DNA from 4 places in the Neobacillus phoenicis genome. Region 2 is predicted to be linked to each of the others. Evidence: a T-box and tRNA genes for the amino acid it is inferred to sense, from the RefSeq annotation. Region 2 holds a T-box; the other regions hold tRNA genes.
The links. A T-box is a leader RNA that pairs with one kind of tRNA and senses whether it is charged. The one in region 2 lies ahead of pheS (phenylalanine--tRNA ligase subunit alpha), so its partner is inferred to be a tRNA-Phe.
Positions count from the first base shown of each region.

Region 1 (6,860 bases), 2.6 Mb from region 2:
ATAAAAATATAATGGTCGGAGATTCACCTCAAATGTTAAGAGGCAGGCTCCAGCTATTCCAGGAGTCTATTTATTTTGATTTAGAAAATACACCTGTTACAGAGCTACCTGGGGTTAAGGAATGGAGGACGCTTTTTAAAAAGAATGGTAAGGACCCGAACCGATACCGGCCATCTGTCGAAGCTTTATACAGAAGGATACAGAAACAGAATTATCTTTCGTCTGTACAAAGTGCAATCGATATTAATAATTTTTTCTCTCTACAATACCAAGTACCTATCGGTATTTACGACCAAGAATGTTTGAATGGTCCCGTTAGTATTCGCTTTGGGGACGAAGAAGAGGAATACGTGGGCTTAAATGGGCGTTTAAATTCTTTGGCGCATCTTATTGTATCAGCCGATGAGAACGGCCCATTTGGAAGTCCTTTTGTGGATTCTGATAGAGCCCCTGTTTCGGTAGAAACAAAACATGCTCTTCAACTTATCTATTTAAGACCATCCACTGATCATCATAACGCAGAGAAGCTAACAGAATCTTTAATGAATATGTTTGTTCAACTACATGGCGGGGAAGCATCCTACCACATTCTTACATGATGCCAGTCAGGCATCTTTTTTTCTGTAAAAAGAAAAAAACGCAATGCATCGTTCTCTTTGTAACGATACACTGCGTTAGTTAATATGTATGGAGCGGGTGATGGGAATCGAACCCACTACATCAGCTTGGAAGGCTGAGGTTTTACCAGTAAACTACACCCGCATATATTTTGTGACAACTTATTGTACGAATTGAACGAGTTGACCCTTACAATAATACACACTTTTTTTGGACTCGTCAAGAGGATAACGCAAATTTTGTCGAATAACATCAAAAAACATATGACTGATTTATTCCCATTTTAAATGACATCATTAAAAAAATTTGCTACTCTATATTAAAATCTTTAACTACTATTCTAGTGAGGTGAGCTTTATTCGAAGGAAACCGATCATTCTCTCTACAATCTTATTCATAGCTATAGTGATTGGTTCCGCTGTTACGATTTATTTCAAGTCTTACCAAGCTGCCTCAAATGAATTGCCTGTTCAGCAGCTAGTACAAGCGAATGTAAACGAAGCGGATATTGGGGAATACATTAAAATTAATCATAATTATTGGAATGAAGAGTTATGCTGGGGAAGAAGTAAAGATTTTAATTTTTCTCTTTTTCATAACAAATATAAAGACTACATAGAGAACTTGAATAAAATGATTGAATCGGTTGTTGATCCAGATTTAAAATCGGATTTTATGGTAACTCATGATTTATTGGAACAGGCAGATGAAACAAAGGATGTTTCTTATTTGATTGATGTACATCGGATGTTTCATGATTTAGATGTTAAATATAACAAATACGCAACAAGTGATTATTTCGGCGTAACCAAATATGGAGAAAACAATTAACGGGCAATGCTCGTTTTTTATTTTATATGGTTACTTTATTCTTGCTTGTGGGCAATTTTGTACTACTACCTGTTGAAGGGCTTTGGCGTGTTTACGTAACGTTTTCCCTGTTTGTTACTGATATTGGTAACGTTGATCGTTTCTACGTTACCATTTTCTTTATCAATCATTGGGGGCACGTAGACAGTCAAGTCCATTTAATTGTGTAAAAGTGTCTACAATGGTTTCTACTAATAAAAAAATTAAGTAAGGTGAATTACATTTTGAGTTTACATTGTGAGGCTGGCATAATTTCCTAGAGGTGGAAGGCAAGCAAGGTGTTTTTGTTTCTCCATCAGGCAGTTCGGCTCGTAGAACCCTTCTATGCGACCGTAACCCTTCTCTATCAAGCAATTTGGGCTCATAGAACCCTTCTATGCGACCGTAATCCTTCTCCATCAAGCAATTCGGGCTCATAGTGCCTGTCTATGCGACCGTAACCCCTTCTCTTTCATGCTATTCGGTTTCATAGAGCCGCCTATGCGACCGTAACCCTTCTCCATCAGGCATTTCGGGCTCATAGAACCCTTCTATGCGACCGTAACCCCTCCTCTTTCATGCAATTCGGGTTCATAGAGCCTGCCTATGCGACCGTAACCCTTCTCCATCAGGCAATTCGGGTTCATAGTGCCTGTCTATGCGACCGTAACCCTTCTCCATCAGGCAATTTGGGCTCATAGAACAGTCAAGTCCATTTAATTGTGTAAAAGTGTCAACAATGATTCCGATCAATAAAAAAATTAGTAAGGTGAACTATATTATTTCGAATTTACATTGAGAGGCGGGCATGATAGCCTAGGAGGGCAAGCCAGGTGTTGTTAAACTCCTGGCTTCCTGGCGTTACATCATGCCCGCTGGAGGCTCGATGTCAATTCGAAATTAGGCTTTTCCACTCCACTTGAGTAGAGAGTTATTTTTCATTTGTTTTCTTGAGGTAAGGAACATTATTTTTGTTCCAATCTTTTTCAATATCCATTAATACGGATCCAATTATTCGGATAGCGGAAAAATCATTTGTAAAAATACGTATGACTTTTTCTCTTCTCCGTACTTCTTGGTTTAAGCGCTCTAGCATATTCGTTGTGCGTAAGTGCTTATGATACTGGACCGGCTGTGAATGAAATTGGATTGCATCTTCAAAGCCATTTTCTAATGTTTCAATTACTTTTGCGAATCCCTTGGTATCTTGATACTTCTCTACAAAGCGATTTTTCAAGTCTCTTACCACACTTAAATCTGAGTTTTGAAAGAGGTCTTTTAATTCCTGACGAGCCTCAGCAGTACCTTTTTTCGGCATAGTATCCATGATATTTCTTAAAAAATGAACACTACACCTCTGCCATGAAGTTCCTAAAAATGATTCTTTAATGGAGGTAACTAAGCCACCATGAGCATCAGAAATCACCATTTTAGGGGATTGAAGACCTCTGGACTTTAAGTATTCGAAGAAGGAAGTCCAGCTATCAGTGGATTCGGTGTGATTGACTTTGAGGCCAATGATCTCTCTATGACCGCTTTCACTAACTCCAACCGCAATATGAACACTTTTAGAAACTACTCTATCGTTCTCACGAACTTTAATGTACATAGCATCCACGTACACATATGGATAATAATGAACGTTAAGTGGACGGTTTCTCCAGTCGTTGATGATGGGGTCTACGGTCTTCATTAGATTGGAAACAAGTGATTTGGACACACTCTTCCCGCATAATTCCTCTACAATTTTTGTGATTTTACGTGTAGAAACACCATTTACAACCATTTCAATCATAGAAAGAATTAGAGCTTGATCGCAGCGTTTAAATTTTTCAAAGATAGAAGTAGAAAATTCACCGTCTCTGGTACGAGGAACTTTTAGTTTGAGAGAACCTACACCAGTAATGAGTTCACGCTCATAGTAACCATTTCGATAGCCCCTCCGATCTTCGGTTCTTTCATGAGAAAGAGCATTAATATATTCATCTCTTTCTTTTTCCATTAAAGAATTTAAAATGAGTGATAAAGAAGCCTTAACTGGTGATTCTAATGAGCTGCTTTCAACTTTTTCTTTGAGATCTTCTAAGTTTATAGTAATATTGATTTGGGTCATCATCATGTCCTCCGTTTATGGTTTTCTTGGTCGAAAACATTGTAACACGGGTCATGATGATGACCTATTTTCTTTTTACACAATTATATGGACTTAATCCATAGAACCCTTCTATTCGACCGTAACCCTTCTCTTTCATGCAATTCGGGTTCATAGAGCCTGCCTATGCGACCGTAACCCTTCTCTATCAAGCAATTTGGGCTCATAGAACCCTTCTATCCTTCTCCATCAAGCAATTCGGGCTCATAGTGCCTGTCTATGCGACCGTACCCCTTCTCCATCAGGCAATTCAGGCTCATAGATCCCTTCTATGCGACCGTACCCCTTCTCCATCAGGCAATTCGGGCTCGTAGACAGCTTTTCATTACCCTTTTCTCTGTTTATCACTCATTTGTGGCACATAGATCTTTTCTACCTTACCCTGTTTATCATTTGCCGCATATAGACCCTATGCTGCTTCGTTGAATATCATTTACAAAAACAAAAAAAACACTTCTTATAATGAAATAAGAAGTGTTTTTTCATGATACCGGTGGTCGGGGTCGAACCGACACTCCAGAGGAACACGATTTTGAGTCGTGCGCGTCTGCCAATTCCGCCACACCGGCATATTAAAATGTTGTTGTAAATCAGTGCCGAGGACCGGAATCGAACCGGTACGGTAGTCACCTACCGCAGGATTTTAAGTCCTGTGCGTCTGCCAGTTCCGCCACCCCGGCGTATATAAAAAGTAGAATATGCACTGTATAAATTTTATGGAGGCGGCAACCGGATTCGAACCGGTGGTAAAGGTTTTGCAGACCTCTGCCTTACCACTTGGCTATGCCGCCGTAAATTATGGAGCGGAAGACGGGATTCGAACCCGCGACCCCCACCTTGGCAAGGTGGTGTTCTACCACTGAACTACTTCCGCAAAATGGCTGGGCTAGCTGGATTTGAACCAACGCATGTCGCAGTCAAAGTGCGATGCCTTACCGCTTGGCTATAGCCCAATGCTCAAATAAGTTAAAATATTATGGGGCGACTGATGGGAATCGAACCCACGAATGCCTGAACCACAATCAGGTGCGTTAACCACTTCGCCACAATCGCCACAATATATAATTGGCAGGGGTAGTAGGAATCGAACCCACACCAAAGGTTTTGGAGACCTTCGTTCTACCTTTAAACTATACCCCTAGATATGGTGGAGGGGGACGGATTCGAACCGCCGAACCCGGAGGGAGCGGATTTACAGTCCGCCGCGTTTAGCCACTTCGCTACCCCTCCACATATAAAGTGTTTCATAGAAATAAATGGTGGCTCAGGACGGAATCGAACCGCCGACACAAGGATTTTCAGTCCTTTGCTCTACCGACTGAGCTACTGAGCCAACATTTTATGGCGGTCTGGACGGGACTCGAACCCGCGACCTCCTGCGTGACAGGCAGGCATTCTAACCAACTGAACTACCAGACCATATTGCGGGGACAGGATTTGAACCTGCGACCTTCGGGTTATGAGCCCGACGAGCTACCAGACTGCTCCACCCCGCGACAATAAAAAATATTTATGTTGTTCATGCCCATAGTTTGTATGGACTGTATCAATCTCAATTAGCATATTCAAGGAGCAACTCTATTGATACAACTAACAGATTATTAATGGTGGAGGATGACGGGATCGAACCGCCGACCCTCTGCTTGTAAGGCAGATGCTCTCCCAGCTGAGCTAATCCTCCATAAATGGTGACCCCTACGGGATTCGAACCCGTGTTACCGCCGTGAAAGGGCGGTGTCTTAACCGCTTGACCAAGGGGCCATATCTTAAAATTTAATGGCGGAGAGCAAGGGATTTGAACCCTTGAGACAGGGTTACCCGCCTACACGATTTCCAATCGTGCTCCTTCGGCCACTCGGACAGCTCTCCAAAATAATGGCTCCGCAGGTAGGACTCGAACCTACGACCGATCGGTTAACAGCCGATAGCTCTACCACTGAGCTACTGCGGAATATTTTAAAACAGCCTGGCAACGTCCTACTCTCACAGGGACTTTCGTCCCAACTACCATCGGCGCTGAGAAGCTTAACTTCCGTGTTCGGTATGGGAACGGGTGTGACCTTCTCGCCATTATTACCAGACCATTTATTCGACACTATTTTATTATAATGTCTTTTTCATATTTTGCAAGAGGAAATTTTTTTTTTTCATTCCCTCAAAACTAGATAATGCAGAAGAAGTGTTTGTAAAAAACGAGTTCGCTTAAAACTTGGTTAAGTCCTCGAACGATTAGTATCAGTCAGCTCCACATGTTACCACGCTTCCACCTCTGACCTATCAACCTGATCATCTTTCAGGGTTCTTACTAGCTTGACGCTATGGGAAATCTCATCTTGAGGGGGGCTTCATGCTTAGATGCTTTCAGCACTTATCCCGTCCGCACATAGCTACCCAGCGATGCCTTTGGCAAGACAACTGGTACACCAGCGGTGCGTCCATCCCGGTCCTCTCGTACTAAGGACAGCTCCTCTCAAATTTCCTGCGCCCACGACGGATAGGGACCGAACTGTCTCACGACGTTCTGAACCCAGCTCGCGTACCGCTTTAATGGGCGAACAGCCCAACCCTTGGGACCGACTACAGCCCCAGGATGCGATGAGCCGACATCGAGGTGCCAAACCTCCCCGTCGATGTGGACTCTTGGGGGAGATAAGCCTGTTATCCCCGGGGTAGCTTTTATCCGTTGAGCGATGGCCCTTCCATGCGGAACCACCGGATCACTAAGCCCGACTTTCGTCCCTGCTCGACTTGTAGGTCTCGCAGTCAAGCTCCCTTGTGCCTTTACACTCTACGAATGATTTCCAACCATTCTGAGGGAACCTTTGGGCGCCTCCGTTACTCTTTAGGAGGCGACCGCCCCAGTCAAACTGCCCACCTGACACTGTCTCCCACCCCGATAAGGGGTGCGGGTTAGAATTTCAATACAGCCAGGGTAGTATCCCACCGACGCCTCCACCGAAGCTAGCGCTCCGGTTTCTATGGCTCCTACCTATCCTGTACAAGCTGTACCAAAATTCAATATCAGGCTACAGTAAAGCTCCACGGGGTCTTTCCGTCCTGTCGCGGGTAACCTGCATCTTCACAGGTACTATAATTTCACCGAGTCTCTCGTTGAGACAGTGCCCAGATCGTTACGCCTTTCGTGCGGGTCGGAACTTACCCGACAAGGAATTTCGCTACCTTAGGACCGTTATAGTTACGGCCGCCGTTTACTGGGGCTTCGATTCAGAGCTTCGCTTGC
Region 1 is NZ_CP154847.1:4,707,634-4,714,493, forward strand. It holds gene AA0X95_RS24075 (B3/4 domain-containing protein) at 1-599, shown strand, start outside; tRNA gene AA0X95_RS24080 (tRNA-Gly) at 689-762, opposite strand; gene AA0X95_RS24085 (hypothetical protein) at 967-1,449, shown strand; gene AA0X95_RS24090 (IS256 family transposase) at 2,399-3,580, opposite strand; tRNA gene AA0X95_RS24095 (tRNA-Leu) at 4,108-4,188, opposite strand; tRNA gene AA0X95_RS24100 (tRNA-Leu) at 4,214-4,299, opposite strand; tRNA gene AA0X95_RS24105 (tRNA-Cys) at 4,337-4,410, opposite strand; tRNA gene AA0X95_RS24110 (tRNA-Gly) at 4,419-4,493, opposite strand; tRNA gene AA0X95_RS24115 (tRNA-Gln) at 4,498-4,572, opposite strand; tRNA gene AA0X95_RS24120 (tRNA-His) at 4,597-4,672, opposite strand; tRNA gene AA0X95_RS24125 (tRNA-Trp) at 4,686-4,759, opposite strand; tRNA gene AA0X95_RS24130 (tRNA-Tyr) at 4,765-4,849, opposite strand; tRNA gene AA0X95_RS24135 (tRNA-Phe) at 4,877-4,952, opposite strand; tRNA gene AA0X95_RS24140 (tRNA-Asp) at 4,962-5,038, opposite strand; tRNA gene AA0X95_RS24145 (tRNA-Met) at 5,042-5,115, opposite strand; tRNA gene AA0X95_RS24150 (tRNA-Val) at 5,225-5,300, opposite strand; tRNA gene AA0X95_RS24155 (tRNA-Glu) at 5,306-5,380, opposite strand; tRNA gene AA0X95_RS24160 (tRNA-Ser) at 5,397-5,488, opposite strand; tRNA gene AA0X95_RS24165 (tRNA-Asn) at 5,496-5,570, opposite strand; rRNA gene rrf (5S ribosomal RNA) at 5,584-5,700, opposite strand; rRNA gene AA0X95_RS24175 (23S ribosomal RNA) at 5,829-6,860, opposite strand, start outside.
Region 1: it encodes a tRNA-Phe, which carries the amino acid that the T-box ahead of pheS (phenylalanine--tRNA ligase subunit alpha) is inferred to sense. The anticodon was not compared.

Region 2 (6,860 bases):
GGGGGCTAAATAAGTGGCAAAACTTGATGAAACATTATTGATGTTAAAAGACTTAACTGATGCCAAAGGGATTCCCGGCAATGAGCGTGAAGTACGTGAAGTAATGAAAAAATACATAACTCCATTGGCTGATGAAGTAACTACTGACGGTCTTGGCAGTTTAATTGCTAAGAAGGTTGGTAAAGAAGGCGGCCCAAAAATTATGGTTGCGGGTCATTTAGATGAAGTTGGCTTCATGATTACACAAATCGACGATAAAGGATTCCTGCGTTTTCAACCAGTTGGCGGTTGGTGGGGACAAGTTATGCTTGCACAGCGCGTTACTATCGTTACAAGAAAAGGCGATGTGACAGGTATTATTGGTTCAAAACCACCACATGTTTTATCAGCTGAAGCTCGTAAGAAACCAGTTGAAATTAAAGATATGTTCATTGATATCGGTGCATCCAGCCGTGATGAAGCACGTGAGTGGGGCGTCCGTCCAGGAGATATGGTTGTTCCATACTTTGAGTTTACAGTGATGAACAATGAAAAGATGCTTTTGGCTAAAGCTTGGGACAACCGCATTGGCTGTGCCATTGCGATTGATGTATTACGACAGCTACAAGGCACTGACCATCCGAACGTTGTTTATGGTGTTGGAGCCGTTCAAGAGGAAGTAGGGCTACGCGGGGCGAAGACAGCCGCTGCAAAAATCCAACCGGATATTGGTTTTGCTGTTGATGTCGGTATTGCTGGTGATACGCCTGGAATCACAGAAAAAGAAGCAATGAGCAAAATGGGCAAAGGCCCACAAGTGGTTATTTATGATGCTTCCTTAGTGGCACATAAAGGGCTTCGTGATTTCGTGACAGATACAGCAGAAGAGCTAAACATTCCATTCCAATACGAGTCTATCCCTGGTGGCGGTACGGATGCTGGTTCGATCCATCTAACACATAACGGGGTACCTGCATTAGCGATTACGATTGCGACCCGTTATATCCATTCACATGCAGCGATGCTTCATCGTGATGATTATGAAAATGCGGTTAAGTTGATTGTTGAAGTGATTAAGCGCCTAGACCGTGAGGCTGTTGATAAACTTACATTTGAGTAATAAAACGGAAATCCCCGGTTGAAGTTGCCGGGGATTTTTTTGCAGAAAAAAACTGCCGAGTTCATATCGGCAGCTACACGAAAATTACTTTAACCCGTTTTCAAGTGTTTCAAGCATTTCTTTCTTCTCTTCTTCAGAAGAATTCTTCCAGATGATTTCGAATAATACACCAAGGCCAGGAAGCATTTTTTCCTCTCCATTTTGAATAGCATCTACAATTGTATCTTCTAATTGATCCTGCGTATTACCAGAGACATTGTGAATAATCGCATTTCGCAAATTTAAGTTCATAAACACACACTCCTTTTTATAACATTCATTCATTTATAGCATTTCTACTATTTGGTTTTATTATGTATACTTTTTAGGCTATAATGAGAAAATCAGAAGAGTTATGTTAAAGGAGAACCCGTTTTGAAACATATTGAATCTATAAATAATCCTAAGGTAAAACAATGGAAAAAGCTTTTAACGAAAAAAGAGCGGGATAAATCTGAATCATTTATCGTAGAAGGCTTCCATTTAGTAGAAGAAGCATTAAAGCAGGGAGAACAGGTATTAGAAATAATTGTTTCTGAGAAAGTAGGCTTACCGTCACGTTGGGATGTTAATTCTACTCCAGTTACTCTTGTTACGGAGGAAATTTCTGATCTGTTAACAGAAACGGAAGCACCGCAAGGTATATATGCAGTGTGCAGAATGCCAAGTAAGAGGACGGAGGCTCAGGCAGAAGAGGGTCAAACCTTCTTGATGATTGATGCGGTTCAGGATCCAGGAAATCTTGGCACGATGATTCGCACAGCTGATGCAGCAGGGATTGACGCAGTAATCGTCGGACGTGGGAGTGTGGATATTTATAACTCCAAGGTTTTAAGAGCTGCACAAGGAAGCCACTTTCACCTTCCAATCCTACGAGCAGACCTTCATGAATGGGTAGATAAGCTCCAGGAAAGGAATATACCGGTATACGGGACAGCGCTTGAAGGAGCAGCAGTCTACACAGAAATTGCAAGTGGAGATACCTTTGCTCTAATAGTGGGTAACGAAGGCAGTGGTGTTGATAAAGATTTGCTTTCTACCACAACGAAGAATCTTTATATCCCGATTTACGGAAAAAGCGAATCATTAAACGTAGCAGTGGCCACAGGGGTTCTACTTTATTATTTAGGCAGAGTTAAAGGATAATGTTTATTTTATAATTATGTTGATTGGAGCGGAAGGCGCGAAGACTCCTGCGGGAGTACGGGGCAGGGGAGACCCCGCAGGAGCGTAGCGACGAGGAGGCTCCCCGGCACGCCCGCGAACCGCTCGCGCCTGGAGCGGAAATCAACAAGAGACATTATTTAAAATATAGGCGAAAACTAGTTTGACCTTAAAAGGAAAATTATTATATAATAATGCAATATTGAATAGTAAAGACGATGACGGAGAAAAGTATCTGATTAAGAACCATTTAGGGAGAAAGTGTCGTGACTGAAAACACTTTTATGGAAAAGTTCAGAGAAGTTCACCTCCTGAGTTGGCATCGGGACCACTAAAAGGCGCTCGTCCTTAAAGTGTAAAGATGCACCGGCCTAAGCCGTTATCCCAATGAAGCGAACACATGTGTTTCTACATACCGTGTTTACAAGGGTGGTACCGCGAATAACAAACCTCGTCCCTTTCCAGGGATGGGGTTTTTTTGTTTGTTTTGGCAGGCCACAAACATAATAACAATTTTTAAGGAGGAATAGACATGCAAGAACGTTTAAAGGAATTGCAAGAAGAGGCTATTCAAAAAGTGGAACAGTCCACAAGCTTAAAAGAATTAAATGACATTCGTGTTGCCTATTTAGGCAAAAAAGGCCCAATTACAGAAGTGCTGCGCGGAATGGGGAAGCTTTCAGCTGAAGAGCGACCAGTCATGGGGGCTCTTGCGAATGAAGTACGGGAAGCCATTGCAGTTAAAATTGAAGAGAAACAAAAGGGATTAGAAGAAGCGGCTGTTTTAGAAAAATTAGCTTCTGAAAGCATTGATGTTACCCTTCCAGGCCGCCCTGTAAAGGTTGGAAACCACCACCCACTAACAAGAATCATTGAAGAAATTGAAGATTTATTTATTGGAATGGGCTATCAAGTAGCGGAAGGTCCGGAAGTGGAGCAGGATTATTATAACTTTGAAGCTCTTAACTTACCGAAAGGGCACCCAGCCCGTGATATGCAGGATTCTTTCTATATTACGGAGGAAATCCTTCTTCGTACCCATACATCACCCGTACAAGCGCGGACGATGGAAAAGCATCAAGGAAAAGGTCCAATTAAGATTATCTGCCCTGGTAAAGTGTACCGCCGCGATAATGATGATGCGACACACTCCCATCAATTCATGCAAATTGAAGGTCTTGTTGTCGGCGAAAACATCCGTATGAGCGATCTAAAAGGAACCTTAGAGGTATTTGCGAAGAAAATGTTTGGGGATGACCGTGAAATCCGTCTACGCCCTAGTTTCTTCCCTTTCACAGAACCGTCTGTTGAAATGGATATCTCTTGTAAAATTTGCGGTGGCCACGGCTGTAACGTGTGTAAGCAAACGGGCTGGATTGAAATTCTTGGAGCAGGTATGGTTCATCCGAATGTTCTTGAAATGGCTGGCTACGATTCTAAGAAATACACTGGATTTGCATTCGGTATGGGACCAGAACGGATTGCGATGTTGAAATACGGTGTGGATGATATTAGACACTTCTATACCAATGATGTACGTTTCTTAAAACAATTTTCAAAACATGAATAGGAGGTTACGACATGTTCGTTTCATATAAATGGCTTCAGGATTACATTGATTTAACTGGAGTAACAGCTGATGAGCTAGCTGAAAAAATTACGAAGAGCGGAATTGAAGTTGAAGGAGTAGACATTCTTAACGAAGGCATTAAAGGAGTGGTGGTTGGTCATGTTCTAGAACGCGAGCAACATCCAAATGCCGACAAATTAAGTAAATGCCTTGTTGATGTGGGTGAAGAGCAGCCTGTACAAATTATCTGTGGGGCACCAAACGTAGCACAAGGACAAAAGGTAGCAGTGGCAACGGTCGGAGCGGTTCTTCCAGGTAATTTTAAAATTAAACGTGCGAAGCTTCGTGGAGAAGAATCAAACGGCATGATTTGCTCTCTTACTGAGCTTGGTATGGAAGGAAAAGTAGTTCCAAAAGAATACTCTGAAGGAATCTTTGTTTTTCCAGCGGATGCAGAGGTAGGCGTAGATGCACTTGAACTATTAAATCGTGATGACGAAGTTCTAGAGCTTAGCTTAACACCAAACCGTGCGGATTGCTTGAGCATGCTTGGTGTTGCATATGAAGTGGCAGCGATTCTTGGTAGAGAAGTGAAACTTCCAGAAACGAGCTTGGAACCAACTAGTGAAAAAGCATCTGATTACGTTAAGGTAGTTGTTCAAGCGAAGGACGATAACCCGCTTTATGTGGCTAAAATCGTTAAAAATGTAAAAATTGGTCCATCCCCACTTTGGATGCAAACACGATTAATGTCTGCGGGAATTCGTCCGCACAATAACGTTGTCGATATTACCAACTATATTTTATTAGAATACGGTCAGCCATTACATGCGTTCGATTATGATCGTTTAGGTTCAAAAGAGATCCTTGTTCGCCGTGCTAACGATGGGGAAAAGTTTGTCACACTAGATGATGTAGAACGGACATTGTCATCCGAGCATCTTGTGATTACCAATGGTACGGAGCCTGTTGCACTTGCAGGTGTAATGGGGGGTGCCAATTCTGAGGTAACTTCAGACACAACAACGGTTTTATTAGAGGCTGCTTATTTTAATGGTGGGACTGTTAGAAAGGCATCTAAGGATCATGGTTTAAGAAGTGAGGCAAGTGCCCGCTTTGAAAAAGGCGTGGATCCAAACCGTGTCCGTGCAGCTGGTGAACGTGCAGCTTATTTGATGGCAAAATACGCTGGCGGAGAAGTGTTAGAGGGTGTTTCAGAAGTTGATACACTTACTGTCGAACCAGCAGTGGTATCGATTACTCTTGAAAAAATCAATCGTGTCCTTGGCACAGAGCTTCAAATGAGCGATGTAAAGGATATTTTTGACCGTCTTCAATTCCAAGTAAGTGTAGAACAGGATACGATTACTGTTACGGCACCAACACGCCGGGGCGATATCCGAATCGAAGAAGATTTAGTAGAAGAAGTGGCTCGTCTATACGGCTATGATAACATTCCAAAGACATTACCAATCGGTTCTACGACTCCTGGAAAGCTGTCAGAGTATCAAAAGAAACGTCGTGTGGTTCGTCAATATCTTGAAGGAGCAGGACTATATCAAGCTGTAACTTATTCTTTAACAAGTGAGGAGAAAGCGGCACAATTTGCTCTTGAAAAGCGCGATACCATCCGTTTAGCGATGCCGATGAGTGAGGAACGCAGCATCCTTCGTTTGAGCATCATGCCACAGCTTTTAGAAGTAGTAAAATACAATAGTGCTCGTCAAAACGATAGCTTAGCTGTATACGAAACGGGTGCCGTATTCTTAGCAAATGGCGAAGCTACTCTTCCGACTGAGAAAGAGCATGTTGCAGGTGCTGTAACTGGCCTTTGGCACAGCCATTCATGGCAAGGTGAGAAGAAGGCAGTAGACTTCTTCGTTGTAAAAGGTATTTTAGAAGGCATGTTTGCGAAACTTGGTCTGTCTGACAAGGTTCAATATGTTCAAGCACAGGTAGAAGGAATGCATCCTGGACGTACAGCGGAAGTTCTCTTAAATGGTGAGAAGATTGGTTTCGTCGGTCAAGTACATCCAAACGTTCAGAAAGAGCTTGACTTAAAAGATACTTACGTATTTGAGCTATCTTTACAAGCAATCCTTGAAGCAGACGCACCGGTATTACAATACGAAGCGATTCCACGCTTCCCATCTATTACAAGAGACATTGCCCTTGTGGTAAACAGAGAAACAGTGTCAGGCACCTTGAAGGAAATTATTTTAACAGCAGGTGCACCGCTTCTTAAAGAGGTTTATGTGTTTGACCTATATGAAGGCGACAAGATGGAAGAAGGCAAAAAGTCTATCGCGTTCTCATTAAAATATGCAGATCCAGAACGTACATTGACTGATGAAGAAGTAACAAAGGTCCACAGCAGCGTTCTTGGAGCGTTAGAAGAAAAAGCAGGCGCGGTTTTACGAGGATAATCGTTTTAAGAATAGAGAGAGGCCGGCCCGGAAAAATTTTTCGGGCTGGTTTTTTTATTGACTTTTTCTAATGAAGTTCTTATGTTTGTAACAAATTTCGCTAAAATTCAGCAGGGATTTTGAAATTCTTTTAGAAAAACATTATTAAATTGAAAGGAGTGAAAATGATTGGTTGTTAAAGAAAGGAATATTCCATTAGTAATGCTTATTTTAGAGGCTTTGTCTAGAAGGCTACCCTTAAATTATCCTAAATACCAGCAGGTTTTAGAGGAATTAGGCAGGAGGCAAGCTGGTTACAAAGGCGAGGTAAGTCTTGATTATTTTTTACGTTTACTCCCAATGGATAAGTACACAATACTCCACGATTTAAACCTTCCAGATGGTGACTACAACTGTCAAATTGACACTCTCCTCCTAACAGAAGAATTCGCCCTTATTATTGAAGTGAAAAATATGGCTGGCAAACTAATTTTTGATACAGAAAATGAACAGTTTATGCAAGTAAATAATGAGAAGGAAAAAGGTTATCCCTATCCTATCGCTCAGGCAGAAAGGCATCGAG
Region 2 is NZ_CP154847.1:1,899,732-1,906,591, forward strand. It holds gene AA0X95_RS09760 (M42 family metallopeptidase) at 14-1,099, shown strand; gene sspI (small acid-soluble spore protein SspI) at 1,184-1,390, opposite strand; gene AA0X95_RS09770 (TrmH family RNA methyltransferase) at 1,514-2,284, shown strand; T-box leader at 2,512-2,764, shown strand; gene pheS (phenylalanine--tRNA ligase subunit alpha) at 2,835-3,872, shown strand; gene pheT (phenylalanine--tRNA ligase subunit beta) at 3,884-6,298, shown strand; gene AA0X95_RS09785 (nuclease-related domain-containing protein) at 6,467-6,860, shown strand, end outside.

Region 3 (6,860 bases), 1.1 Mb from region 2:
TTGCACATAACAGCCTTTCACCAAACGGCGAAATGAGCGAGGTTGTGCTTTTTTGGTTTTCTAATGCATAATTGACGCTGGCAAAAAAGATGGAGTTTTCCATGCTCCGACAAACCATGGCCTGGTTATAAAACTCTGGATTTTTCACATCACCTGTAAATTGGGGATGGAAAACAATACTCGCGTCTTTTCTTGCCGCCCAGCGAACCGTTTCAGGATATCTCCAGCCTTCATGGCAAATAACTATCCCAAATTTAACCCCCTCCGCTTCAAACAATGTTCTCCCTTTGCCAGGTGCATACCCAAAAAAATCCTCTTCGGGGTCCATTTGATTTTTTGTCTGATACCCAACGATTTCTCCATTCTTATTGATCACAAACGCCAAAAGGTGCATATTCTCGTTATCTTTCCATTCCATCGGTAAAATAACATGAATACCCAACCCTTTTGCTATTCTACATACTTTGTTTAAAGCTTCTTGTTGCACATTGTGATCGTATTCTTCTATTTCGTATCCCACACCTCTAAGACCCGGAATAATGGATTCGGGGAAACAAACGAGGTCGCACTGTTTTTTATTTGCTTTGACCAACATTTTCTCCACCTTTTGTAATCCGTCTGAGGCTTTGGTGGAAAACCTTGTTTGCGCTAGACCAATTCTCATGATTATCTTCCTTTTTCGTTAGCTTTTTTGAATATATTTTTTTAAATGATGTCCTTTACTGAAAGTGACCTCTGATTCGGACAGGTGAACCTAAATCAGCAAAACTGTCCAAATCCACCGCTCGCTCAAGATACTCGTTTTTTTATTGGTACAAATAAATCGACTCTACATTTCCCTTCTGGGTCTTCGGCAGGGTTATTCATACTGAACTCAAGGTTATACCTGTCGAAATCCGTATCATACTCACTATTCGGCAACCATTCTTCGTACATATATTTATAGGCCAGATTCAGCTTTTCAGGTGTGTCATAGAATTGATTCAGGGCATACAGCCCACCATCTAGTTTCTTAAATTGAATACCATTTTCCTTAGATTGGTCCTTTCCAAATCCCTGAGGTATAGTCACACAGGCGTCATGCCGACATTGCTGACTATCCACAAGCTCTGGGTTATCTAGAGATATCCCAATAAAATTTTGTTTCGGTGGATATAGTTCATTCCTTATAGCCCAATTGATCAATTTTCCCCAATGATCGTCTGTGGCTTCAAAGTAACTTCCTATCCGTCTAAAAAATGCTACCTCATAATCTGGCAATTCTTTTAATGTTACTTTCATTTTTATTCATCTCCTGATTCAAAAACCATTTCAAAAACGCATCTTTCTCGATCACATTCAATACGCAAGGAGCCTTTACTTGAGATTCTAACTTAGCATGTTCATCTGGAAATTCTGCTTGTACATCTATCCTTATATAAGGAAGCTTTTCCTGCGCCTTTTGCGATCGGATATTCGCTAATTTCGCTCCTGCAAAAACGTATTCTAAGTTCAACTCGGTAAACGCGGTATATAGAATCTCTGCCTTCGCTAAGGCATTGTGCCCTTGACCCCAATACGGATGCCCAATCCAGGTTCCGATATGACTCGTCTTCTTAATCGGATCAATCTCTTTTAAAGTAATGACCCCAATGACCTCTTCCTTCTCATTCAAGATAACTCTGGAATATTGCTTCCCCTGTTTTTCTTGTTCCAGAATGAACTCAATGAATCCAATCGTTCCCTCCACTGAGGTTTGGCTATCGGTAAGCCCCAACGCTTCCTTCACCTGAGGCGCTGATGATAGAGCCGACATGGCTTCCGCATACTTTCTTTGGTGCTGCACCAATAAAACTTTTACCATAATACACTCCTCCAACATCCACGAGGGTTTCAATCTACTTAGAATCCTTGAATCTAGCAATCTTTTATGTAGTATTCGATAAAGCTTTTTCAACTCCTGCCAAGGACCGTCCCTCTGGTACTTAGACGTTTATAAATGTAATAGGTTACTTGAACTATAGGAAGCAGCAGCCTTCGCATTCTTTTTTGAAAGGCTCTGTTATTATTCAGTGTTGATTTTCGTGTAGGTATGAGAATTCATAGGCGGAGAATTTCCGGCTAATGTATATAGAGGAAGCTTAAGCTCCAGATATACGCGGAGATATTCCGATTAACTGCTCTAAATAAGACATTATCCAAATGGAAGAGTGGTAAAGCTCGAGAAAGCAAAGCGTTGACTGCAAAGGAACCAATCAATAAACCTACCACGATCATCGATGACTGGGAGCAATCATTTAAAGGATTGGAATCATGAAGACAGAAAGACTGCCAACTGGCAGTCTTTTTTGATAGAAAAATTATTCTCCAACCGTCTTCAAATCCTCTAATCCAACTATGTTAATGGCGTAAGGCTGTTTGTATTCTTTCGCAACTTGTGAGGATACTTCCTTACGAATTTGCTCTATGAGCTTCTGATCCTTCTTCTCAAGGGAGGTCTCGATCGTAATGACCAGTTCACCTTTGGTAGTGTAAGTGAAAGAATTGATTTTGTACGTCTCTTTCTTACCCAGTAATCCTTCAAAAATGGTATAAAGATTCTTTTTGAGCTTCGTTTCTTCATCCATATTAGTTAGGTTCACTGATCTAATGTCCAAAGAAAATTCATTATACTTCTTTTTTTGGTAGGCTTGAATAATCGCCCGAACCTCATCGACGTGTTTTTCTGTCTCAGGAAGGATCACAAATATTTCATCGAGCCCCGGGTTCATTCCAACGTAATCGACACTATACCCTTTATCATTGATTAAGGTTTTGATTTTTTGGGCCTCATCAAGCATGATGCGATTGATTCGTCTCATAGAGGCATAAAAATCAGCTTTAAACGGAAGAACCTCTATCGCTTTTGCATAATATCCCTTCTGATCGAGCATTTCTTTTGTCAGATTTTCAGCATCCACTTTCGTTTTTTCGTTATAATCTTTACTTACTAGAAAGACATAGACTTTTTCCGGTTCGTCGCCCTCCATCAATCCTTGACCCACACGTAGACCAGTAACCTCGTACCCGCGTTTCAATCCTTCCTCTCGAACAAGGGCCATCAGCGATTTTTCTCCATTTATATCTATGTCTTTCAAAAACACTTGATTTAAATATGGAATTTTCGATGCGATTTGTGCCATTGCGGGAGATACAAAGGCAGAACCGAAGAACAAACCGCCGACTGCCACAAGTCCTGCTAATGACCCGATAAGTTTTTTCCTCCTGCTCATGCCCTCGAATTTTATCGGCGTTACCTTCTCTTCCCCTTTTGCTTGCTCGATTCCTTTGAACATACGATCCATTACCTCTTCTGGAATTTGGATTTTTTCTAGCTCTCTCTGAATCTTATTCATGAAAGTTCCTCCTTCGGATAGTCCAAGCGGATTTTTTCTAAGGCTCGATAAATTTTCGACTTGACGGTACTGACTGGTGCTTCAACAATCTCCGAAATTTCCTGGAAGGTGTATTCCTGATAATACTTGAGATAAATTAACCGTTTATCGTCTTCATCTAAGGAATGTAGTAGCTCATTTAATAATAAATCGGAATATCTGTCCTCTGTCTGCTGCGTTCCTACTTCTCTAGTGAATGGCAGCTCGACAACTTTTTGTTTCTTTCTTAAAACGTCAATGGATGCATTGATAGTGATTTTCAAGATCCATGTCTTAAAATAATTCAATTCCTTTAAACTGTTCCTGTTTTTAAACGCCCGGTAGGCAACCTCCTGGACGATATCCAGTGAGTCCGCTTGATTCTTCATATACATATAGGCCATTCGATAAATGGAATCTTTATGTGTTTCAAATAAGCTAATAAACAACTTCTCATTTAGGATTCCATCATTGGCAGAAAAGGTCATTTCCTCACCCCTTTTTTCTCTTTACACTATTAGACCGAAACAAAGTTCATTTGGACGAAGAAATTAAAAACAAATTTTTGGGGACAGTCCCCCGGCGCTTTAAAGTAGCGGGGGACTGTCCCCAGCTATGATCCATGGGGACGGTTTTGGTGTTTTTTGCCTAATTATTTGTCCCCACGATTTTAGTGTGTAGTGGACGATAAGTGTTGGAACTGGACGATATGAGGTCAAAAGTGGACGATAAATTTTAAAAAGTGGACGATATCCTGCGGAAAGTGGATGATATATTCTTCAAACCGGTCGATAAGAGGATTCGGGAAGTGTATTCCTAAAGATCCTGTTTGCTTTTTTCCCATCAAGGCGGTCTTAAGCGCCACGAGGTCCATCACTGTGTGCCCTCTACGTCAAAAAAGAGCATAAAAAAAACGCTAAATTTAGCGTTTTCTAGTTTTTACGCGCCTTAGAGGATTCGAACCTCTGACCGTACGCTTAGAAGGCGTATGCTCTATCCAGCTGAGCTAAAGGCGCATTAAGATATGTATTGACAGCGGAAAGTGAGAACTGTAACTCTTCAGCCTCAAGAAAACCTGCCCATAAAATAAAAAATGGCTCCGCAGGTAGGACTCGAACCTACGACCGATCGGTTAACAGCCGATAGCTCTACCACTGAGCTACTGCGGAACAACAGTATAGAGTATGGTGGGCCTAAATGGACTCGAACCATCGACCTCACGCTTATCAGGCGTGCGCTCTAACCAGCTGAGCTATAGGCCCATTGGAGCGGGTGATGAGAATCGAACTCACGACATCAGCTTGGAAGGCTGAGGTTTTACCATTAAACTACACCCGCATGTTTGGAGGCAACACCCGGATTTGAACCGGGGATAAAGGTTTTGCAGACCTCTGCCTTACCACTTGGCTATGCTGCCATGACTGGGCTAGCTGGATTTGAACCAACGCATGTCGCAGTCAAAGTGCGATGCCTTACCGCTTGGCTATAGCCCAATAATATAATAAATGGGGCGACTGATGGGAATCGAACCCACGAATGCCTGAACCACAATCAGGTGCGTTAACCACTTCGCCACAATCGCCATAATTTGGTGGAGGGGGACGGATTCGAACCGCCGAACCCGGAGGGAGCGGATTTACAGTCCGCCGCGTTTAGCCACTTCGCTACCCCTCCACATTAAATTGTTTCATAAAAATAAAAGGTGGCTCAGGACGGAATCGAACCGCCGACACAAGGATTTTCAGTCCTTTGCTCTACCGACTGAGCTACTGAGCCATATTAAAATATTCCCTAATCTTTTATTAAGAAAAGGTCCTTTGCTCAAAAGAACTTCCGTTCTTTTTCGCAGATTGCCGCAGAAGCGTAATCAGGATGTGAGCAATCTGCTCTACCGACTGAGCTACTGAGCCAAATAATGAGCCAAAAAATATATATCAAACAGTAGAGTTAACTACTGGAATAAAAATGGCGGTCCGGACGGGACTCGAACCCGCGACCTCCTGCGTGACAGGCAGGCATTCTAACCAACTGAACTACCGGACCATATTGCGGGGACAGGATTTGAACCTGCGACCTTCGGGTTATGAGCCCGACGAGCTACCAGACTGCTCCACCCCGCGACGGTAAAAAACTATTTAATTTTGAGCATGCACCATGTGTTAAGACCGCCCCGATTTCGGAAAGCCTATTCAAGCTGTGGCTCAATCGTTGCGCTGTAGATTATTCGAAGAAGTTTATTCGAACGTGCTCCACCCCGCGACAACAATATAATTTGAAAAGAGATATGGCGGAGGAAGAGGGATTCGAACCCCCGCGCGGTTTAACCCGCCTGTCGGTTTTCAAGACCGATCCCTTCAGCCGGACTTGGGTATTCCTCCATATTATATAGCGGCGGAGGGGATCGAACCCCCGACCTTACGGGTATGAACCGTACGCTCTAGCCAGCTGAGCTACACCGCCATTTCAATTATATATAGATGGAGCCTAGCGGGATCGAACCGCTGACCTCCTGCGTGCAAAGCAGGCGCTCTCCCAGCTGAGCTAAGGCCCCATATTAGAAAAATAGTTCTGACTGGTCGGGAAGACAGGATTCGAACCTGCGACCCCTTGGTCCCAAACCAAGTGCTCTACCAAGCTGAGCTACTTCCCGTAAAATATGGCGCGCCCGAAAGGAGTCGAACCCATAACCTTCTGATCCGTAGTCAGACGCTCTATCCAATTGAGCTACGGGCGCATTATATTAAAAGTGGTGCCGAGGACCGGAATCGAACCGGTACGGTAGTCACCTACCGCAGGATTTTAAGTCCTGTGCGTCTGCCAGTTCCGCCACCCCGGCAATATGAGAGCGGAAGACGGGATTCGAACCCGCGACCCCCACCTTGGCAAGGTGGTGTTCTACCACTGAACTACTTCCGCATGTAAAATTAAATGGTGCGGGTGAAGGGAGTCGAACCCCCACGCCTTGCGGCGCCAGATCCTAAGTCTGGTGCGTCTGCCAATTCCGCCACACCCGCTAAATTCTTTAAAATGGTGAGCCATGAAGGACTCGAACCTTCGACCCTCTGATTAAAAGTCAGATGCTCTACCAACTGAGCTAATGGCTCTCGAATTAAGATAATTCACTAATCTTTGATTTGCGACGGATGCCCCCGCCTCAGTAAGCTTATTCAAGTAGCAGCTCGGCGTGTGCCCTGATGCTATTTCTTAGAAGCATATTCGATCGTGCTCTACCAACTGAGCTAATGGCTCGTACATAGATGTTTCACTAATCTTTTATTGTGGTAAATCAGATGCTCAAAAGAATTCACGTTCTTTCTCGCAGATTGCCCGCAGAAGCTGACTCGAAGAAGTTCGCAATCTGCTCTACCAACTGAGCTAATGGCTCGTACAAAAATATATGGTGGAGGATGACGGGATCGAACCGCCGACCCTCTGCTTGTAAGGCAGATGCTCTCCCAGCTGAGCTAA
Region 3 is NZ_CP154847.1:752,596-759,455, reverse strand. It holds gene AA0X95_RS04000 (carbon-nitrogen hydrolase family protein) at 1-664, opposite strand, end outside; gene AA0X95_RS03995 (AraC family transcriptional regulator) at 790-1,281, opposite strand; gene AA0X95_RS03990 (GNAT family N-acetyltransferase) at 1,247-1,843, opposite strand; gene AA0X95_RS03985 (DUF4179 domain-containing protein) at 2,340-3,374, opposite strand; gene AA0X95_RS03980 (sigma-70 family RNA polymerase sigma factor) at 3,371-3,880, opposite strand; tRNA gene AA0X95_RS03975 (tRNA-Arg) at 4,335-4,408, opposite strand; tRNA gene AA0X95_RS03970 (tRNA-Asn) at 4,487-4,561, opposite strand; tRNA gene AA0X95_RS03965 (tRNA-Ile) at 4,578-4,654, opposite strand; tRNA gene AA0X95_RS03960 (tRNA-Gly) at 4,657-4,730, opposite strand; tRNA gene AA0X95_RS03955 (tRNA-Cys) at 4,736-4,809, opposite strand; tRNA gene AA0X95_RS03950 (tRNA-Gln) at 4,814-4,885, opposite strand; tRNA gene AA0X95_RS03945 (tRNA-His) at 4,899-4,974, opposite strand; tRNA gene AA0X95_RS03940 (tRNA-Tyr) at 4,982-5,066, opposite strand; tRNA gene AA0X95_RS03935 (tRNA-Phe) at 5,096-5,168, opposite strand; tRNA gene AA0X95_RS03930 (tRNA-Asp) at 5,359-5,435, opposite strand; tRNA gene AA0X95_RS03925 (tRNA-Met) at 5,439-5,512, opposite strand; tRNA gene AA0X95_RS03920 (tRNA-Ser) at 5,678-5,770, opposite strand; tRNA gene AA0X95_RS03915 (tRNA-Met) at 5,779-5,852, opposite strand; tRNA gene AA0X95_RS03910 (tRNA-Ala) at 5,871-5,943, opposite strand; tRNA gene AA0X95_RS03905 (tRNA-Pro) at 5,966-6,042, opposite strand; tRNA gene AA0X95_RS03900 (tRNA-Arg) at 6,050-6,126, opposite strand; tRNA gene AA0X95_RS03895 (tRNA-Leu) at 6,140-6,228, opposite strand; tRNA gene AA0X95_RS03890 (tRNA-Gly) at 6,237-6,308, opposite strand; tRNA gene AA0X95_RS03885 (tRNA-Leu) at 6,322-6,406, opposite strand; tRNA gene AA0X95_RS03880 (tRNA-Lys) at 6,421-6,496, opposite strand; tRNA gene AA0X95_RS03875 (tRNA-Val) at 6,791-6,860, opposite strand, start outside.
Region 3: it encodes a tRNA-Phe, which carries the amino acid that the T-box ahead of pheS (phenylalanine--tRNA ligase subunit alpha) is inferred to sense. The anticodon was not compared.

Region 4 (6,860 bases), 170 kb from region 2:
GCTCCTTCCGTTTTTTAACCGGTCTAATTATTTGAAAACCGAATGCGGGGATGCAGATGTCTATTGAGTATGTTTGACCATGGAATGGTTCTTCTATTGCGACTATGGTCTTTTTGTTAACCATTCCCGTTCCACCGTATTCTTTTTGATCACTAGTAAAAATTTCCCGATATTCTCCTGGTAGAGGAACACCGATTTTATACATAGGGTAACTGACACCAGTGAAGTTGCAAATAATGATTAAATAATCTTCTTCTTTTTTCCCCTTTCGAATAAAGGAGAAGACTGATTGATGACTGTTATTCGCGTCAATCCATTGAAAACCTTCCTGTAAATGATCCAGTTCATAAAGGGCTTTTGAGCGCTTATATACCTTAGTTAGCACTTTGACATAGTCATTTAAGCTCCGGTGCATGTCATAGTCCATTAAGTGCCAATCAAGTTGTTCTTTATCCTTCCATTCGGCAAACTGCCCAAATTCAAACCCCATAAATAAAAGTTTTTTTCCTGGGTGTGCAAACATATAGCCGAGGAGAAGCCTTAATTGAGCAAATTTTTCCCAATATTCGCCTGGCATCTTATCTAGTAACGATTTCTTGCCATGTACCACTTCATCATGCGAAAAGGGGAGCATAAAGTTTTCTGAAAAAGCATATAAAAGTGAAAAAGTAACTTTTGAATGTGCTTGCTGCCTTGAGTATGGAGGAGTTTCCATATATTCAAGCATGTCATTCATCCAACCCATATTCCATTTGTAATCAAAGCCAAGACCTCCATAATGGACGGGTGCTGTAACTTGTGGAAAATCAGTTGAATCCTCACCAATCATTAAAAAGTGTGGGTCGTATTCATGGATTTCTTGATTTAATTTTTTTAAAAAATTTATTCCAAATGGATTTTCACACTTACCGTTTGAAGCATTTGGCCAATAAATGATATTTGCCACCGCATCCATTCGGAAACCATCAATATGGAAATATTCCATCCAATACCTAGCATTTGAGATAAGGAAACTTTGTACTTCTCCCTTTCCAAGGTCAAAGTTTGCTGTACCCCATACAAGATTTTCTCTATCACATTCATGCTTATAGGAATAGATATGAGTCCCATCAAATCGATAAAGTCCATGAGCATCTTTACAAAAATGCCCTGGCACCCAATCCAGGATGACACCAATACCATGCTGATGACATTGGTCTACAAAATCGCGAAAGTCATCTGGAGTTCCATACCTTGAAGTGACTGAAAAATATCCTGTACCTTGATAACCCCATGAATCGTCGAGCGGGTGCTCGACAATCGGCAACAACTCAATATGAGTAAAACCATGTTCAATTACATACGGTATTAGCTCTGCTGCTAGTTCTTGATAAGTTAAGTATTCATTGTTGGTTGTCTTCCTCCAGGAACCCAAATGAACCTCATAAATGATGGCTGGTTCAGATAGGAAGTTCTTTTTTCCTCTACGATTCATCCAATGATTATCTTGCCACTTATAGTTATTTAGTGAATAAACGATCGAAGCGGTCATTGGTCTTATTTCAGAATAAAACGCGAATGGATCTGCCTTTAACAGTCTTTCTCCTGTTTGTGAGAAAATTTCATACTTATAAAGACTTCCTGTCATGTCTTGCTTCAAGATTAGAATCCAAACGCCTTCATTGTTAACCCTTTGTAATTCATACCCTTCACCATTCCAGTTGTTAAAATCCCCTGCAAGTCTTACCTGACGGGCATTAGGGGCCCATACGCAAAAGCGTGTATATACTTGGTCGGAATTCTTGAAGATATGAGCGCCAAAGAGCTGATGACTCTGAAAGAAGTTTCCTTCATGAAATAAGTGCAGCTGATAATCAGTAGGAAATAACGTGTTCACTGTCATGGCTAATCTCATCCCCATTGAAAATATGTATTTCAAAAACCAATTATAATTCCAAATGGTTGATATGCCTCCAAAAACTTTTTTATCTTTTCTGACAATTAATGTTGTAAACTGCTATAAAAAGGCATTTTTCAACAATATTCAACACCAAACGACAAATAATCTATCGTAAATCGACAGGAATCTTTAAAGTTTTTTTGATTTTTTTTATAAAAAACCTTTAAAAAAATTATTTGATTTATAACACGTTAAAGTAGTAAATTTTTAAGAAATGCAGTATTTTGTAAGCGTTATCAATTTTGATTCCGGGTGAAAATCCTCTAAATTATTATTTCTCTATAATATTTTCACGGTTGATGAGGTTTGTGATTCTTAAAATGGAATAATGGGACTTTTTAGCTAGTGTATGAGGAAATGGTCACAGAAATGGAGAGATGAATTTTTAAAGCTGCTTTGGTCACATATGAGGGGAAGGACCTAGGGTACTCGATTAGTCTTGAATGTAGCATTTGGTTACGTACATGCCGTCTATGTTACCCATATGGTTGTTTTACGTTGTGTTCGGTCACGTAGGAACCGTCTATGTTACCCATATGGTGTTTTACGTTGTGTTCAGTCACGTAGGAACCGTCTACGTTACCCATACGATTGTTTTACGTTGTGTTCGGTCACGTAGGAACCGTCTACGTTACCCATACGATTGTTTTACGTTGTGTTCGGTCACGTAGGAACTGTCTACGTTACCCATAGGATTGTTTTACGTTGTGTTCGGTCACGTAGGAACTGTCTACGTTACCCATACGATTGTTTTACGTTATGTTTGGTCATGTAAAAAATCCACCTTTCACAATCAATAATCTTAATCCAAGCTTCCTCTAAAAAGAACACAAAAAAACTGATGATAATATATCATCAGTTTTTTTGTATGACCCCTACGGGATTCGAACCCGTGTTACCGCCGTGAAAGGGCGGTGTCTTAACCGCTTGACCAAGGGGCCAAAAATTAAATTATATGGCAGAGAAGAAGGGATTCGAACCCTCGCGCCGGTTACCCGACCTACTCCCTTAGCAGGGGAGCCCCTTGAGCCACTTGGGTACTTCTCTATATGGCTCCGCAGGTAGGACTCGAACCTACGACCGATCGGTTAACAGCCGATAGCTCTACCACTGAGCTACTGCGGAATAATACATGGTGGGCCTAAATGGACTCGAACCATCGACCTCACGCTTATCAGGCGTGCGCTCTAACCAGCTGAGCTATAGGCCCATATTATGGAGCGGGTGATGGGAATCGAACCCACTACATCAGCTTGGAAGGCTGAGGTTTTACCAGTAAACTACACCCGCAAAATAAATGGGGCGACTGATGGGAATCGAACCCACGAATGCCTGAACCACAATCAGGTGCGTTAACCACTTCGCCACAATCGCCGTAATAAAAATTATTTACTTTAAAATATAAATGGTGGCTCAGGACGGAATCGAACCGCCGACACAAGGATTTTCAGTCCTTTGCTCTACCGACTGAGCTACTGAGCCAACATATGGCGGTCCGGACGGGACTCGAACCCGCGACCTCCTGCGTGACAGGCAGGCATTCTAACCAACTGAACTACCGGACCATATTGCGGGGACAGGATTTGAACCTGCGACCTTCGGGTTATGAGCCCGACGAGCTACCAGACTGCTCCACCCCGCGATAATAGAAATTATGAAGTTTGAAATATGCTCCATGTTTTGTTACTGACTGTCCCCATCTCAGAAAGCTTATTCAAGTAGCAGCTCGATGGGTACAACTCGCAGTTTATTCATTGAAGCAACGCTCGTTGCTCCACCCCGCGACGGTAAAAATTTAGTTTTTAAAAAATAATATGGCGGAGGAAGAGGGATTCGAACCCCCGCGCGGTTTAACCCGCCTGTCGGTTTTCAAGACCGATCCCTTCAGCCGGACTTGGGTATTCCTCCATATTATTAAGAATTTCTGGTGGACCTTGTAGGACTCGAACCTACGACCGGACGGTTATGAGCCGTCTGCTCTAACCAGCTGAGCTAAAGGTCCAAGTTGAAGTTTCTATTACCATAATGTTAAAACCGTCTGTCCCCATCTCAGAAAGCTTACTCAAGTAGCAGCTCGATGGTGACAACTCGTAGCATTTTCATAGGAGCTTTGCTCGTTGCTCTAACCAGCTGAGCTAAAGGTCCAAGTTCTGAAAAATTATTTGGTAGCGGCGGAGGGGATCGAACCCCCGACCTTACGGGTATGAACCGTACGCTCTAGCCAGCTGAGCTACACCGCCAAATAGTTATTAAAGTTATGGTGGAGCCTAGCGGGATCGAACCGCTGACCTCCTGCGTGCAAAGCAGGCGCTCTCCCAGCTGAGCTAAGGCCCCAATGTTGTGATAAGGATGGTCGGGAAGACAGGATTCGAACCTGCGACCCCTTGGTCCCAAACCAAGTGCTCTACCAAGCTGAGCTACTTCCCGTAATAATGGCGCGCCCGAAAGGAGTCGAACCCATAACCTTCTGATCCGTAGTCAGACGCTCTATCCAATTGAGCTACGGGCGCATTATTTTAAAAGTGGTGCCGAGGACCGGAATCGAACCGGTACGGTAGTCACCTACCGCAGGATTTTAAGTCCTGTGCGTCTGCCAGTTCCGCCACCCCGGCACATCTGGAGCGGAAGACGGGATTCGAACCCGCGACCCCCACCTTGGCAAGGTGGTGTTCTACCACTGAACTACTTCCGCATATAAAATTAAATGGTGCGGGTGAAGGGAGTCGAACCCCCACGCCTTGCGGCGCCAGATCCTAAGTCTGGTGCGTCTGCCAATTCCGCCACACCCGCATATTCATTTGAAATGGTGAGCCATGAAGGACTCGAACCTTCGACCCTCTGATTAAAAGTCAGATGCTCTACCAACTGAGCTAATGGCTCGTACCAAATGGTGCCGGCGAGAGGACTTGAACCCCCAACCTACTGATTACAAGTCAGTTGCTCTACCAATTGAGCTACACCGGCAAATAGTTTGGAAAAAATATTAGATTTTACACGCTGTCCTTGTAAACGTCATCCTGACCTCAGAAAGCTTATTCAAGTAGCAACTCGGTCAGTATGCTGAAGATTATTCAGGAAGCATATTCGGTCGTGCTCTACCAATTGAGCTACACCGGCATTTAGTAAGGAAAATATATGGTGGAGGATGACGGGATCGAACCGCCGACCCTCTGCTTGTAAGGCAGATGCTCTCCCAGCTGAGCTAATCCTCCATATTACAGCCTGGCAATGTCCTACTCTCACAGGGACTTTCGTCCCAACTACCATCGGCGCTGAGAAGCTTAACTTCCGTGTTCGGTATGGGAACGGGTGTGACCTTCTCGCCATAATTACCAGACCATTTATTCGACACTATTTTATTATAATGTCTTTTTCATATTTTGCAAGAGGAAATTTCAATTTTTTCATTCCCTCAAAACTAGATAATGTAGAAGAAGTGTTTGTAAAAAACGAGTTCGCTTAAAACTTGGTTAAGTCCTCGAACGATTAGTATCAGTCAGCTCCACATGTTACCACGCTTCCACCTCTGACCTATCAACCTGATCATCTTTCAGGGTTCTTACTAGCTTGACGCTATGGGAAATCTCATCTTGAGGGGGGCTTCATGCTTAGATGCTTTCAGCACTTATCCCGTCCGCACATAGCTACCCAGCGATGCCTTTGGCAAGACAACTGGTACACCAGCGGTGCGTCCATCCCGGTCCTCTCGTACTAAGGACAGCTCCTCTCAAATTTCCTGCGCCCACGACGGATAGGGACCGAACTGTCTCACGACGTTCTGAACCCAGCTCGCGTACCGCTTTAATGGGCGAACAGCCCAACCCTTGGGACCGACTACAGCCCCAGGATGCGATGAGCCGACATCGAGGTGCCAAACCTCCCCGTCGATGTGGACTCTTGGGGGAGATAAGCCTGTTATCCCCGGGGTAGCTTTTATCCGTTGAGCGATGGCCCTTCCATGCGGAACCACCGGATCACTAAGCCCGACTTTCGTCCCTGCTCGACTTGTAGGTCTCGCAGTCAAGCTCCCTTGTGCCTTTACACTCTACGAATGATTTCCAACCATTCTGAGGGAACCTTTGGGCGCCTCCGTTACTCTTTAGGAGGCGACCGCCCCAGTCAAACTGCCCACCTGACACTGTCTCCCACCCCGATAAGGGGTGCGGGTTAGAATTTCAATACAGCCAGGGTAGTATCCCACCGACGCCTCCACCGAAGCTAGCGCTCCGGTTTCTACGGCTCCTACCTATCCTGTACAAGCTGTACCAAAATTCAATATCAGGCTACAGTAAAGCTCCACGGGGTCTTTCCGTCCTGTCGCGGGTAACCTGCATCTTCACAGGTACTATAATTTCACCGAGTCTCTCGTTGAGACAGTGCCCAGATCGTTACGCCTTTCGTGCGGGTCGGAACTTACCCGACAAGGAATTTCGCTACCTTAGGACCGTTATAGTTACGGCCGCCGTTTACTGGGGCTTCGATTCAGAGCTTCGCTTGCGCTAACCCCTCCTCTTAACCTTCCAGCACCGGGCAGGCGTCAGCCCCTATACTTCGCCTTGCGGCTTCGCAGAGACCTGTGTTTTTGCTAAACAGTCGCCTGGGCCTATTCACTGCGGCTCTTCGAGGCTATTCACCTCAAAAAGCACCCCTTCTCCCGAAGTTACGGGGTCATTTTGCCGAGTTCCTTAACGAGAGTTCTCTCGCTCACCTTAGGATTCTCTCCTCGCCTACCTGTGTCGGTTTGCGGTACGGGCACCTTTTATCTCGCTAGAGGCTTTTCTTGGCAGTGTGGAATCAGGAACTTCGGTACTAAATTTCCCTCGCTATCACAGCTCAGCCTTTACGGAAAGCGGATTTTCCTACTTTCCAGCCTAACTGCTTAGACGCGCATATCCAACAGCGCGCTTACCCTATCCTCCTG
Region 4 is NZ_CP154847.1:1,729,938-1,736,797, reverse strand. It holds gene glgB (1,4-alpha-glucan branching protein GlgB) at 1-1,882, opposite strand, end outside; tRNA gene AA0X95_RS08950 (tRNA-Glu) at 2,809-2,880, opposite strand; tRNA gene AA0X95_RS08945 (tRNA-Ser) at 2,896-2,986, opposite strand; tRNA gene AA0X95_RS08940 (tRNA-Asn) at 2,990-3,064, opposite strand; tRNA gene AA0X95_RS08935 (tRNA-Ile) at 3,073-3,149, opposite strand; tRNA gene AA0X95_RS08930 (tRNA-Gly) at 3,156-3,229, opposite strand; tRNA gene AA0X95_RS08925 (tRNA-His) at 3,238-3,313, opposite strand; tRNA gene AA0X95_RS08920 (tRNA-Phe) at 3,346-3,421, opposite strand; tRNA gene AA0X95_RS08915 (tRNA-Asp) at 3,428-3,504, opposite strand; tRNA gene AA0X95_RS08910 (tRNA-Met) at 3,508-3,581, opposite strand; tRNA gene AA0X95_RS08905 (tRNA-Ser) at 3,755-3,847, opposite strand; tRNA gene AA0X95_RS08900 (tRNA-Ile) at 3,865-3,941, opposite strand; tRNA gene AA0X95_RS08895 (tRNA-Met) at 4,103-4,179, opposite strand; tRNA gene AA0X95_RS08890 (tRNA-Ala) at 4,198-4,273, opposite strand; tRNA gene AA0X95_RS08885 (tRNA-Pro) at 4,290-4,366, opposite strand; tRNA gene AA0X95_RS08880 (tRNA-Arg) at 4,373-4,449, opposite strand; tRNA gene AA0X95_RS08875 (tRNA-Leu) at 4,463-4,551, opposite strand; tRNA gene AA0X95_RS08870 (tRNA-Gly) at 4,557-4,631, opposite strand; tRNA gene AA0X95_RS08865 (tRNA-Leu) at 4,645-4,729, opposite strand; tRNA gene AA0X95_RS08860 (tRNA-Lys) at 4,744-4,819, opposite strand; tRNA gene AA0X95_RS08855 (tRNA-Thr) at 4,828-4,903, opposite strand; tRNA gene AA0X95_RS08850 (tRNA-Val) at 5,076-5,151, opposite strand; rRNA gene rrf (5S ribosomal RNA) at 5,160-5,276, opposite strand; rRNA gene AA0X95_RS08840 (23S ribosomal RNA) at 5,406-6,860, opposite strand, start outside.
Region 4: it encodes a tRNA-Phe, which carries the amino acid that the T-box ahead of pheS (phenylalanine--tRNA ligase subunit alpha) is inferred to sense. The anticodon was not compared.